DNA from 2 places in the Paracoccus sp. SM22M-07 genome. Region 1 is predicted to be linked to the other one. Evidence: riboswitches for the same ligand, from Rfam matches in the RefSeq annotation. Region 1 holds a riboswitch; the other holds the start of a gene.
The links. A riboswitch is a leader RNA that binds a small molecule or an ion and turns the genes downstream of it on or off. The one in region 1 is predicted to bind thiamine pyrophosphate.
Positions count from the first base shown of each region.

Region 1 (4,673 bases):
TGTTGTCGGGAAAGGCGGGCCGCAGGTCGGTGCCGGTTTCCAGCACCGTGCTTTCGGCAAAGCGCGCGTCCAGCGCATAGGCCGCCGACAGCAGTTCCAGCAGGGCGCGGGCGGTGATGGGGCGGCGTGCCTCGGTCTCGATCTGGGTCGCGCCCAGCATGACGATGCCGTCGCCGCGCGGCACGACGTAAAGCGGGTGGCGCGGATGCAGCAGCCGGACGGGGCGCGACAGGGTGATGTCGGGGGCGTGAAGAACGACCATCTCGCCCCGGACGCCGCGCAGGTCGGGCAGGGTGGCGGCCATGCCGCGCGCGTCGATCACCGGGCCCGTGACATCCTGCGGCTGCGCATCTCCGGTTTCGATGGCGATGCCCCGGTCGTGCAGGGCCGTCACCAGATCGGCAAGCGCCTGCCGGGGGTCCAGATGCGCCTCGGACGGGACATGCAGGGCGTGACGGTGGTCGGCCAGGTCGGGCTCCAGCGCCGCCAGCGCAGCTCCGTCCAGCATCCGGTGCCCCGGCGCGCGGCGGGCAAAGCGCGACAGCTCGGCCCGGTCGCGGTCCAGCGCCAGGACCAGCGTGCCGCGGCGCGTGACCGTGGTGACCTGCGCCCAGTCATCGGCGGCCTGCCCACCCAGGCGGGCGATCAGCGGATCGGCGGTGACGCCTTCGCAGATGGGGGCCAGCATGCCGCCCGCCCACCAGGAACAGCCATGCGGGCCCGGCGCGCCGTTCCGGTCGATGATGCGGGGGTGCCAGCCCCGTTGCGCCAGGTGCCACGCCGCGAACAGCCCGGCCACGCCCGCGCCGATGATGGTGATGTCACGCATGGGGCCAGACCGCGTGAAAGTGATGCACCGGCCCATGGCCCTGTCCGACCGTCAGGCTGTCCGCCGCCGCGATGGCCCCCTGCAGATAGCGGTGCGCCGCGGTAACGGCCTCCTGCAAAGGCCGCCCCTTGGCCAGTTCCGCCGCGACGGCCGCCGACAGGGTGCAGCCGGTGCCATGCGTGTTGCGGGTGGCATGGCGGGGGGCCGACAACCAGCGCGGGCCATCGGGCGTCATCAGCAAGTCGTGGCATTGCGGCCCATGCCCATGCCCGCCCTTCAACAGCACGGCCCGCGCGCCCATTTGCATCAGCGCCAGCGCCTGATCGCGCATCTGGTCGCGGGACCGGGCCGGGGGCGCGCCCGTCAGCCGGGCAGCCTCGGGCAGGTTCGGGGTCAGCAGGGTGGCCCGGGGCAGCAGCAGGGCACGCAACCCGTCGATGGCGTCATCGGCCAGCAGCGTGTCGCCCGATTTCGCCACCATCACAGGGTCCAGAACGACGGGCAGGCCGCGTCCCGCCAGCCCCTCGGCCACGGCGCGGATGGCAGGGCCGTCGCCCAGCATCCCCAGCTTGACCGCGCGAATGTCCAGATCGTCGAAGACGGTCGCGATCTGCGCCGCGATCATGGCGGGGCCTGCGGGCTGGACGCGGGCCACGGTGCGGGTGTTCTGGGCGGTCAGGGCGGTGATGACGCTGGCCCCATAGACGCCAAGCGCGGAAAATGTCTTGAGGTCGGCCTGGATGCCGGCGCCTCCGCCGGAATCGGAACCGGCGATGGTCAGGGCGATGGCGGTCACGTTGCGCTCCTTGTGCGGTCGGGGACAGGACGGCGCAAGGGGGAACAAAGGGCGGGACTGGCCCCGCGATCATCTGCACCGTTCCCTCCGCCGGTATGACCCGGATCAGGTTCGATGGGTTGGCTGACGCCTCTCAGCCCCTGTGACGGGACACCCCAACGGTTTGCAGGAAAAGGCTAGCGCGATGCGGAAAGGCCCGCAAGGGGGGTCATGTCAGCCCCGCCATCTGCAGCGCGATCCCGGCCAGGGCCGCCCCGCCCAGCAGGGTTGCCATGCCCGGCCGCAGCCACAGGGCGGCAACCAGCGTCGCCGCGCACAGCAGCGCCGCCACCGGGTCCAGCGATGTCATGACCGGCAGCCGCAGATGGATCGGCCCCACGTCCCATGCGACGGTCTGCTGCCAGATCAGGTGGATGGCGAACCAGACGGCCAGGTTCAGGATGACGCCCACCACGGCGGCGGTGACGGCGCGCAGGGCGGCCGACAGGCGGGCGCTGCGGCGCAACCCCTCCATGAAGGGGGCGCCGATGAAGATGAAGGCGAAGCAGGGCGCGAAGGTGACCCAGGTCGCCAGCAGCCCGCCCAGCATGGCGGCCAGCAGCGGATGGGCATGGTCCGCGCCATAGGCCGCCATGAAGCCCACGAATTGCAGCACCATGATCAGCGGTCCGGGCGTGGTTTCGGCCATGCCCAGACCGTCCAGCATCTGCGTGGGCTGCAGCCAGCCGTAATGGCCCACGGCCTCCTGCCCGACCCAGGCCAGAACGGCATAGGCGCCCCCGAAGGACAGCACGGCCAGCCGCGAAAAGAAGGTGGCGATATCGGCAAAGACGCTGCCCGGCGCCAGCAGGACCAGCGCCAGGACCGGGACCAGCCACAGCACCAGCGCCCAGATGGCCGCGCGGCGGGCGGCGCGCGCGTCCTGAACGGGCAGGGCAGTGCCGGTGCCGTCCGGGGTCGGGGCTCCCCCCATCAGCGCGCCCGCCAGGGCGGCCAGCGCGATCACCAGCGGAAAAGGTGCGTCCAGCGCGAAGAGCGCCACGAAGGCCGCCCCCGCAATGATGCGCAGCGCCGGCCCCTTCAGCGCCCGCCCCGCAAGCCGGATCACCGCCTGCACCACGATCGCCAGGACCGCTGCCTTCAGCCCGAAGAAGATCCCCGCCACGATGCCCACGTCGCCAAGCGTGACATAGACCACGCTGAGCGCCATGATCGCCACCACGCCCGGCAGGATGAACAGCACCCCCGCGATCAGCGCGCCGCGCACGCCATGCATCAGCCAGCCGATATAGGTGGCCAGCTGCTGCGCCTCGGGGCCGGGCAGCAGCATGCAGAAATTCAGCGCGTGCAGGAAACGGTCCTCGTCGATCCAGCGGCGTTCCTCGACCAGGATGCGGTGCATGACGGCGATCTGGCCGGCGGGCCCGCCAAAGCTGAGCGCGGCGATCCGCGCCCATGTCCTGATGGCATCCTTGATCGGGGGATGGGCTGTGCGGGTCATCTGGAAACCTGTGATCGGGGTCGCGCGCATCAGGGCCGCGCAGCGGGCCCAAGTCAAGGAAAAGGCGGCCAAGAAATCAGTTCAGATCTTCGGTGGACTTTACGGCGCGCGTGGACTAGGAACCCATCTTTGGCTCCGCATGTCCGGGGCGGCGGGTGCAGGGTGGGCCGGTCGCAGCGACGGGGTGCCGCTCATCGGGTGAACGACACCCCCCATTTGGCGAATCAAATGACCGAATTGAACTTCCCCGCACCGCTTCAGGCGGCGCTGGCTTCCAAGGGCTATGAAAGCCTGACCTCCGTGCAATCCGCCGTTCTGGCAGACGAAGCCCAAGGGCGCGACCTGCTGGTTTCGGCACAGACCGGATCGGGCAAGACCGTGGCCTTCGGCCTGGCCATCGGCGCGGACCTGCTGCTGGACGGAGAGCGGCTGGACGGTGATCGTCCGCTGGCCCTGGCCATCGCGCCGACCCGCGAACTGGCCTTGCAGGTGGCGCGCGAACTGGAATGGCTCTATGCCGGGACGGGCGCGCGGATCGCGACCTGCGTCGGCGGCATGGATTACCGCACCGAACGCCGCAACCTGCAGCAGGGCGCCCAGATCGTCGTCGGCACGCCGGGCCGTCTGCGCGACCATATCGACCGGGGCAGCCTGGACCTGGCATCGCTGCGCGCCGCCGTCCTAGACGAGGCCGACGAGATGCTGGACCTGGGTTTCCGCGACGACCTGGAATACATCTTGGCCGCCGCGCCCGCCGAACGCCGCACGCTGATGTTCTCGGCCACGGTGCCGCCCGCCATCGAAAAGCTGGCCCGCGATTTCCAGCGTGACGCCCTGCGCATCGCCGCCATGGGCGAGGCCCGCCAGCACGGCGACATCGCCTATCGCGCCTACAGCGTCACGCCGCGCGACCGCGAACCGGCCATCTTCAACCTGCTGCGGATGCACGAGGCGCAGACCTCGATCGTGTTCTGCAAGACGCGCGCCAACGTGAACCACCTGCTGGCGCGCATGTCGAACCGCGGTTTCAAATGCGTCGCCCTGTCGGGCGAACTGAGCCAGCAGGAACGCACCCATGCCCTGCAGGCGCTGCGCGACGGACGCGCCCGCGTCTGCATCGCGACCGACGTGGCCGCACGCGGCATCGACCTGCCGGGGCTGGAACTGGTGATCCATGCCGATCTGCCGACCAACCCCGAAACCCTGCTGCACCGGTCGGGCCGGACGGGCCGCGCCGGGTCCAAGGGTGTTTCGGCGCTGATCGTGCCGTCGTCGGATTACAAGCGCGCGCAGCGCCTGATGCAGAATGCCAAGGTCGTGGCCGAATGGGCCAAGGCACCTTCGGCAGACGAGGTTCGCGAACGCGACGATAAGCGCATGCTGGAACACGAAGCGCTGCGCGACGCGCCGGGCGAAGACGCGCCCCTGGCCGCCCAGCTGCTGGAGAAGTTCGGCGCCGAACAGGTGGCCGTCGCCTTCCTGCGCATGTGGCGCGAAGGCCGTCCCGCCGCCGAGGAGCTGATGGAGACGCAGGCCCCGCCCGCGCC
Region 1 covers NZ_JPKW01000007.1:46,098-50,770, reverse strand. Annotated here, with positions in the region: gene IE00_RS11715 (FAD-dependent oxidoreductase) at 1-829, opposite strand, end outside; gene thiD (bifunctional hydroxymethylpyrimidine kinase/phosphomethylpyrimidine kinase) at 822-1,625, opposite strand; TPP riboswitch at 1,691-1,793, opposite strand; gene chrA (chromate efflux transporter) at 1,834-3,126, opposite strand; gene IE00_RS11700 (DEAD/DEAH box helicase) at 3,355-4,673, shown strand, end outside.

Region 2 (4,673 bases), on a different contig from region 1:
GGCAAGTGCGGCATAGTCCGCCTGCATCCCGGCAATGACGCCGCGCCCTTCGTCGCGCAACCGGCGGGTCTGATCCAGATCCTCGTCATAGGTCTCGGCCACGAAACCGCCGTCGCGGACCAGCAGCGGCGGCTCGGCCACCAGTGCATCATCCAGCAGATCGATCAGGGCGTCGTGGCCCGTCAGGTCACTCACCGCGTCGCGCAGCACCTGGGCTGCGTCATCCGGCAGGCGGTCAGCGATGGCGGCCCCTTGGGTCAGCCCCGCCCGGATCGCCGCCAGATCGCGCGGCCCGCCGCGTTCCAGCGCCAGCCGCGACAGGGCGCGGTCCATGTCGGGCACGCGGGCCAGCGCGCTGCGCAGATCGGCCAGCAGGCGCGGATCATCGACCAGCATGGCCACGGCCTGCTGCCGGGCATGGATCAGCGACAGATCGCGGCTTGGGGCGCTGACGCGCCGTTCCAGCAGGCGCGCGCCGGGGGCCGTCACGGTGCGGTCGATGGCCGCCAGCAGCGATCCCTCGCGCCCGCCGGACAGGGCCTGGGTCAGTTCCAGGTTGCGACGGGTGGCGGCGTCGATCTGCATCGCGCCGCCCGCCTGTTCGCGGACAGGGTGGCGCAGCAGCGGCAGCTTGCCCTTCTGCGTCATGTCCAGGTAATCGACGATGGCGCCCATCGCACCCTGTTCGGCCCGGGTGAACGTGCCGAACCCGTCCAGCGTTTCGACACCGTAAAGCGCGCAAAGCCGCCTGGCCCCCGCGCCGCTGTCGAAGGCGCCGGGATGCAGGTCGGTCAGGGCGGCGCCTGCGTCCTGCACAAGTTCCTCGAATTCATACCCCGCGGCCAGGACCTCGCGCGGGGTCAGGCGGGCCAGTTCGGGGGCCAGCCGCGCGGGCGGGCATTCCATCACCTGAAACGCCCCGGTCGAAATATCGACCCAGGCCAGCGCCCCTTCGTCACGAACTTGGGCATAGGCTGCCAGGTAATTGTGGCGGCGCGCCTCCAGCAGCGATTCCTCGGTCAGGGTGCCGGGGGTCACAAGGCGGACGACATCGCGGGCGACGACCGATTTGCTGCCACGCTTCTTGGCCTCGGCGGGGTCCTCCATCTGTTCGGCAATGGCCACGCGGAACCCCTTGCGGATCAGCGTCAGCAAATAGCTTTCGGCGGCATGGACCGGCACGCCGCACATCGGGATCGGTTCGCCCGCATGGGTGCCGCGTTTCGTCAGCGCGATGTCCAGCGCGGCTGCGGCCTGCACCGCGTCATCGAAGAACATCTCATAGAAATCGCCCATGCGATAGAACAGCAGCGCACCGGGGTTCGCCTCGCGGATCGCAAGATACTGCGCCATCATCGGGGTGGGCTGGTCGGTCATGACGGTCCTTCACTGCCTTCTGGCCCCCGTATCTAGCCGCTTGCGCGCTGCGGTGAAACCATTACATTCAGGCCTACCTCGGGGTGCCCTGCATGGGCTGAGACGCAGTTGCGGACCCGTTGAACCTGATCCGGTTGATACCCGGCGGAGGGAAGGTGACGGCTGTCCTTTCTTTCGAAACCCGTTTGAAAGGAGGCCACCGTGAAACCCCTGTTTTTCGCCACCGCCCTGCTGGCGGCGACCCCCGCGCTGGCGCAGGATCGCGTCCTGACCGTCTATGCCAGCGATTACATCGCCAGCGAATGGGGCCCCGGCCCGACGATCAAGGCCGAATTCGAGGCCTTCTGCGATTGCACCCTGGATTTCGTCACCGGCGACATCCTGCCCCGCCTGCTGATGGAGGGGAAGGGCACCGAGGCCGACATCGTCTTTGGCCTGAACACCGATGTCACCGCCCGCGCCCGCGCATCCGGCCTGTTCGCGCCGCATGGGCAGGACACGTCCGACCTGTCGCTGCCGGTGGAATGGACCGATGACACCTTCCTGCCCTATAACTGGGGCGAAACCGCCTTCGTCTATGACGACACCCGTCTGGAAAACCCGCCCGCCAGCTTTCAGGAATTGCTGGACGCGCCCGACGACCTGAAGATCGTGATCCAGGACCCGCGTTCGTCCATTTCCGGTCTGGCGCTGCTCTTGTGGGTCAAGCAGGTCTATGGCGACGATGCGCCGGATGCCTGGGCCAAGCTGGCCCCCAAGGTGCTGACCGTCACGCGCGGCTGGTCGGAATCCTATGGCATGTTCACGGACGGAGAGGCCGACATGGTCCTCTCCTACACCACCTCGCCCGCCTATCACATCGCAGCCGAGGATGACCTGACCAAGAAGGCCGCCATCTTTCCCGAAGGCCATTACTTCATGGCCGAACTGGCAGCCCAGGTGGCCTCGACCGATCAGCCCGAACTGGCGCAGCAGTTCATGGATTGGATCCTGACCCCGGAATTCCAAAAGACCATCCCGCTGGCCAACTGGTCCCTGCCCGCCAAGCTGGCGCAGGACGACTGGCCGCCGGTCATGCGCGACCTGCCCCGCCCCGACAAGACGCTGTTCTATTCCGAGGACGAGGCCGAAGCCCTGCGCCAACCTGCGCTGGACGAATGGCTGCGCGCCTTCGCGGGGTGATCGCGGGACGCATCGTCGCCGCCGGACTGGGCGCCCTGATCCTTGGCACGCTGGCCGCCGTCGCATGGCAGGCGGGCGGGTTGTCGGGATTGGGCGAATGGGACTGGCGCGCGGTGCGCTTTACCATCTGGCAGGCGGCGCTGTCGGCGACGCTGTCCGCGGCGCTGGCCGTGCCCGTCGCGCGGGCGCTGGCGCGGCGGCGGTTCCGGGGGCGCGGCCTGCTGGTCACGCTGCTGGGCGCGCCCTTCATCCTGCCGGTGATCGTGGCGATCATGGGGCTGATCTCGGTCTTCGGGCGCAATGGCGCGCTGAACGAAGGCCTGCGCGCCCTGGGCCTGCCGGAAATCGGCATCTATGGCTGGCAGGGGGTGATCTTGGCGCATGTCTTCTTCAACCTGCCCCTTTCGGTCCGGCTGATCCTGCAGGGCTGGCAGGCGATCCCGTACGAACGCTTCCGCCTGGCCAGCAGCCTGGGCTTTGCCCCCGCCGACATCGCCCGCCACTTGGAACGCCCGATGCTGCGCGCGGCCCTGCCGGGCGTCTGGCTGGCGGTCTTTCTGGTCTGCCTGACATCCTTCACCGTCGCGCTGGCCCTGGGCGGCGGCCCGCGCGCCACCACGGTCGAACTGGCGATCTATCAGGCCTTCCGCTTTGATTTCGACCTGGGGCGGGCGGCCACGCTTGGGCTGGTGCAGATCGCGCTGTGCATCGCCGCCCTGATGGTCGCGCGCTGGATCGCCATTCCGGCGGCATTCGGGGCGGGCATGGATGAACGCCAGGGCCCGACCGGTCCGCGCGGCTGGCGCGTCGCGGCGGATGCGGCGGTCATCGCGCTGGCGGCGGGGTTCCTGCTGTGGCCGCTGGTGGCGGTGATGGCGGTGGGCGTGCCGCGTCTGCCGATGCTGGAGGCCGATATCTGGTGGGCGGCGGGGCGGTCCGTGGTGATGGCCGTGATCTCGGCGCTGCTGGCGATGATGCTATGCCTGACGTTGGCGCTGACCATCGCCCGTGGTGCCGGCCGCTGGACCGAGGCCGCGGGCATGCTGCCGCTGATCGCCTCGCCTCTGGTCCTGGGGACGGGGCTGTTCATCCTGCTGCGCGACGTGGCCAGCCCGCAGCAGATGGCCCTGCCAGTGACGGTGGCGATCAACGCGGCCATGGCCCTGCCCTTCGGGCTGCGGGCGCTGATCCCGGCGGCGCGCAGCCTGCAAGACGATTACGACCAGCTGGCGGCATCGCTGGACATGCGGGGGTGGGCGCGGTTGCGATACCTGACCCTGCCGCGGCTGGCACGTCCCCTTGGTTTTGCCGGAGGGCTTGCGGCGGCCCTTGCCATGGGCGACCTGGGGGTGATCACGCTGTTCGCCAGCGACCAGCCGACCTTGCCGCTGAAACTCTATCAGCTGATGAACAGCTATCGCATGGCGGATGCGGCGGGTGCGGCGGTGCTGTTGATGGCGCTCAGCTTCGGGCTGTTCTGGATTTTCGACAAGGGGGGGCGACTGGATGCTTGAACTGCGGGATATCGCGATCCGTCAGGATGACTTCAGCCTGAGCGCCGATCTGTCGCTGGAACAGGGCGGGCGCTTTGCGGTGATCGGCGCGTCGGGGTCGGGCAAGTCCACGCTGCTGTCGTTGATCGGCGGGTTTTTGGCGCCCGACAGCGGGCGGATCTTGTGGCAGGGGCAGGACATCACGCAGGTGCAGCCGGGGGTCAGGCCGATCTCGACCCTGTTTCAACACCACAACTTGTTCCCGCATCTTACTGTAAAACAAAATATAGGAATGGGCCTGCGCCCGGATCTGCGCCTGGACCGCGATCAGACCGCCCGTGTCGCGCAGGTAATGGAGCAGGTGGGATTGTCCGGGACCGGCGATCGCCGCCCCGCCGCGCTGTCCGGCGGCCAGCAAGGCCGGGTCGCCTTGGCCCGCGTGCTGCTGCGGGCGCGTCCCGTCCTGCTGCTGGACGAACCCTTCGCCGCCCTCGGCCCCGCCCTGAAAGCCGAGATGCTGGTCCTGCTGGCCGATATTGCCGACAGCACGGAGGCCACGGTCCTGATGGTTACTCATGATCCGCAGGATGCCCGCGTCTTTTCGCCCCGCACCATCCTGGT
Region 2 covers NZ_JPKW01000008.1:28,661-33,333, reverse strand. Annotated here, with positions in the region: gene mutS (DNA mismatch repair protein MutS) at 1-1,377, opposite strand, end outside; TPP riboswitch at 1,447-1,547, shown strand; gene thiB (thiamine ABC transporter substrate binding subunit) at 1,579-2,559, shown strand; gene IE00_RS12360 (ABC transporter permease subunit) at 2,535-4,073, shown strand; gene IE00_RS12355 (ATP-binding cassette domain-containing protein) at 4,066-4,673, shown strand, end outside.
Region 2: it holds a riboswitch for thiamine pyrophosphate, as region 1 does, so the genes downstream of both, thiB (thiamine ABC transporter substrate binding subunit) here and thiD (bifunctional hydroxymethylpyrimidine kinase/phosphomethylpyrimidine kinase) in region 1, are expected to answer to the same signal.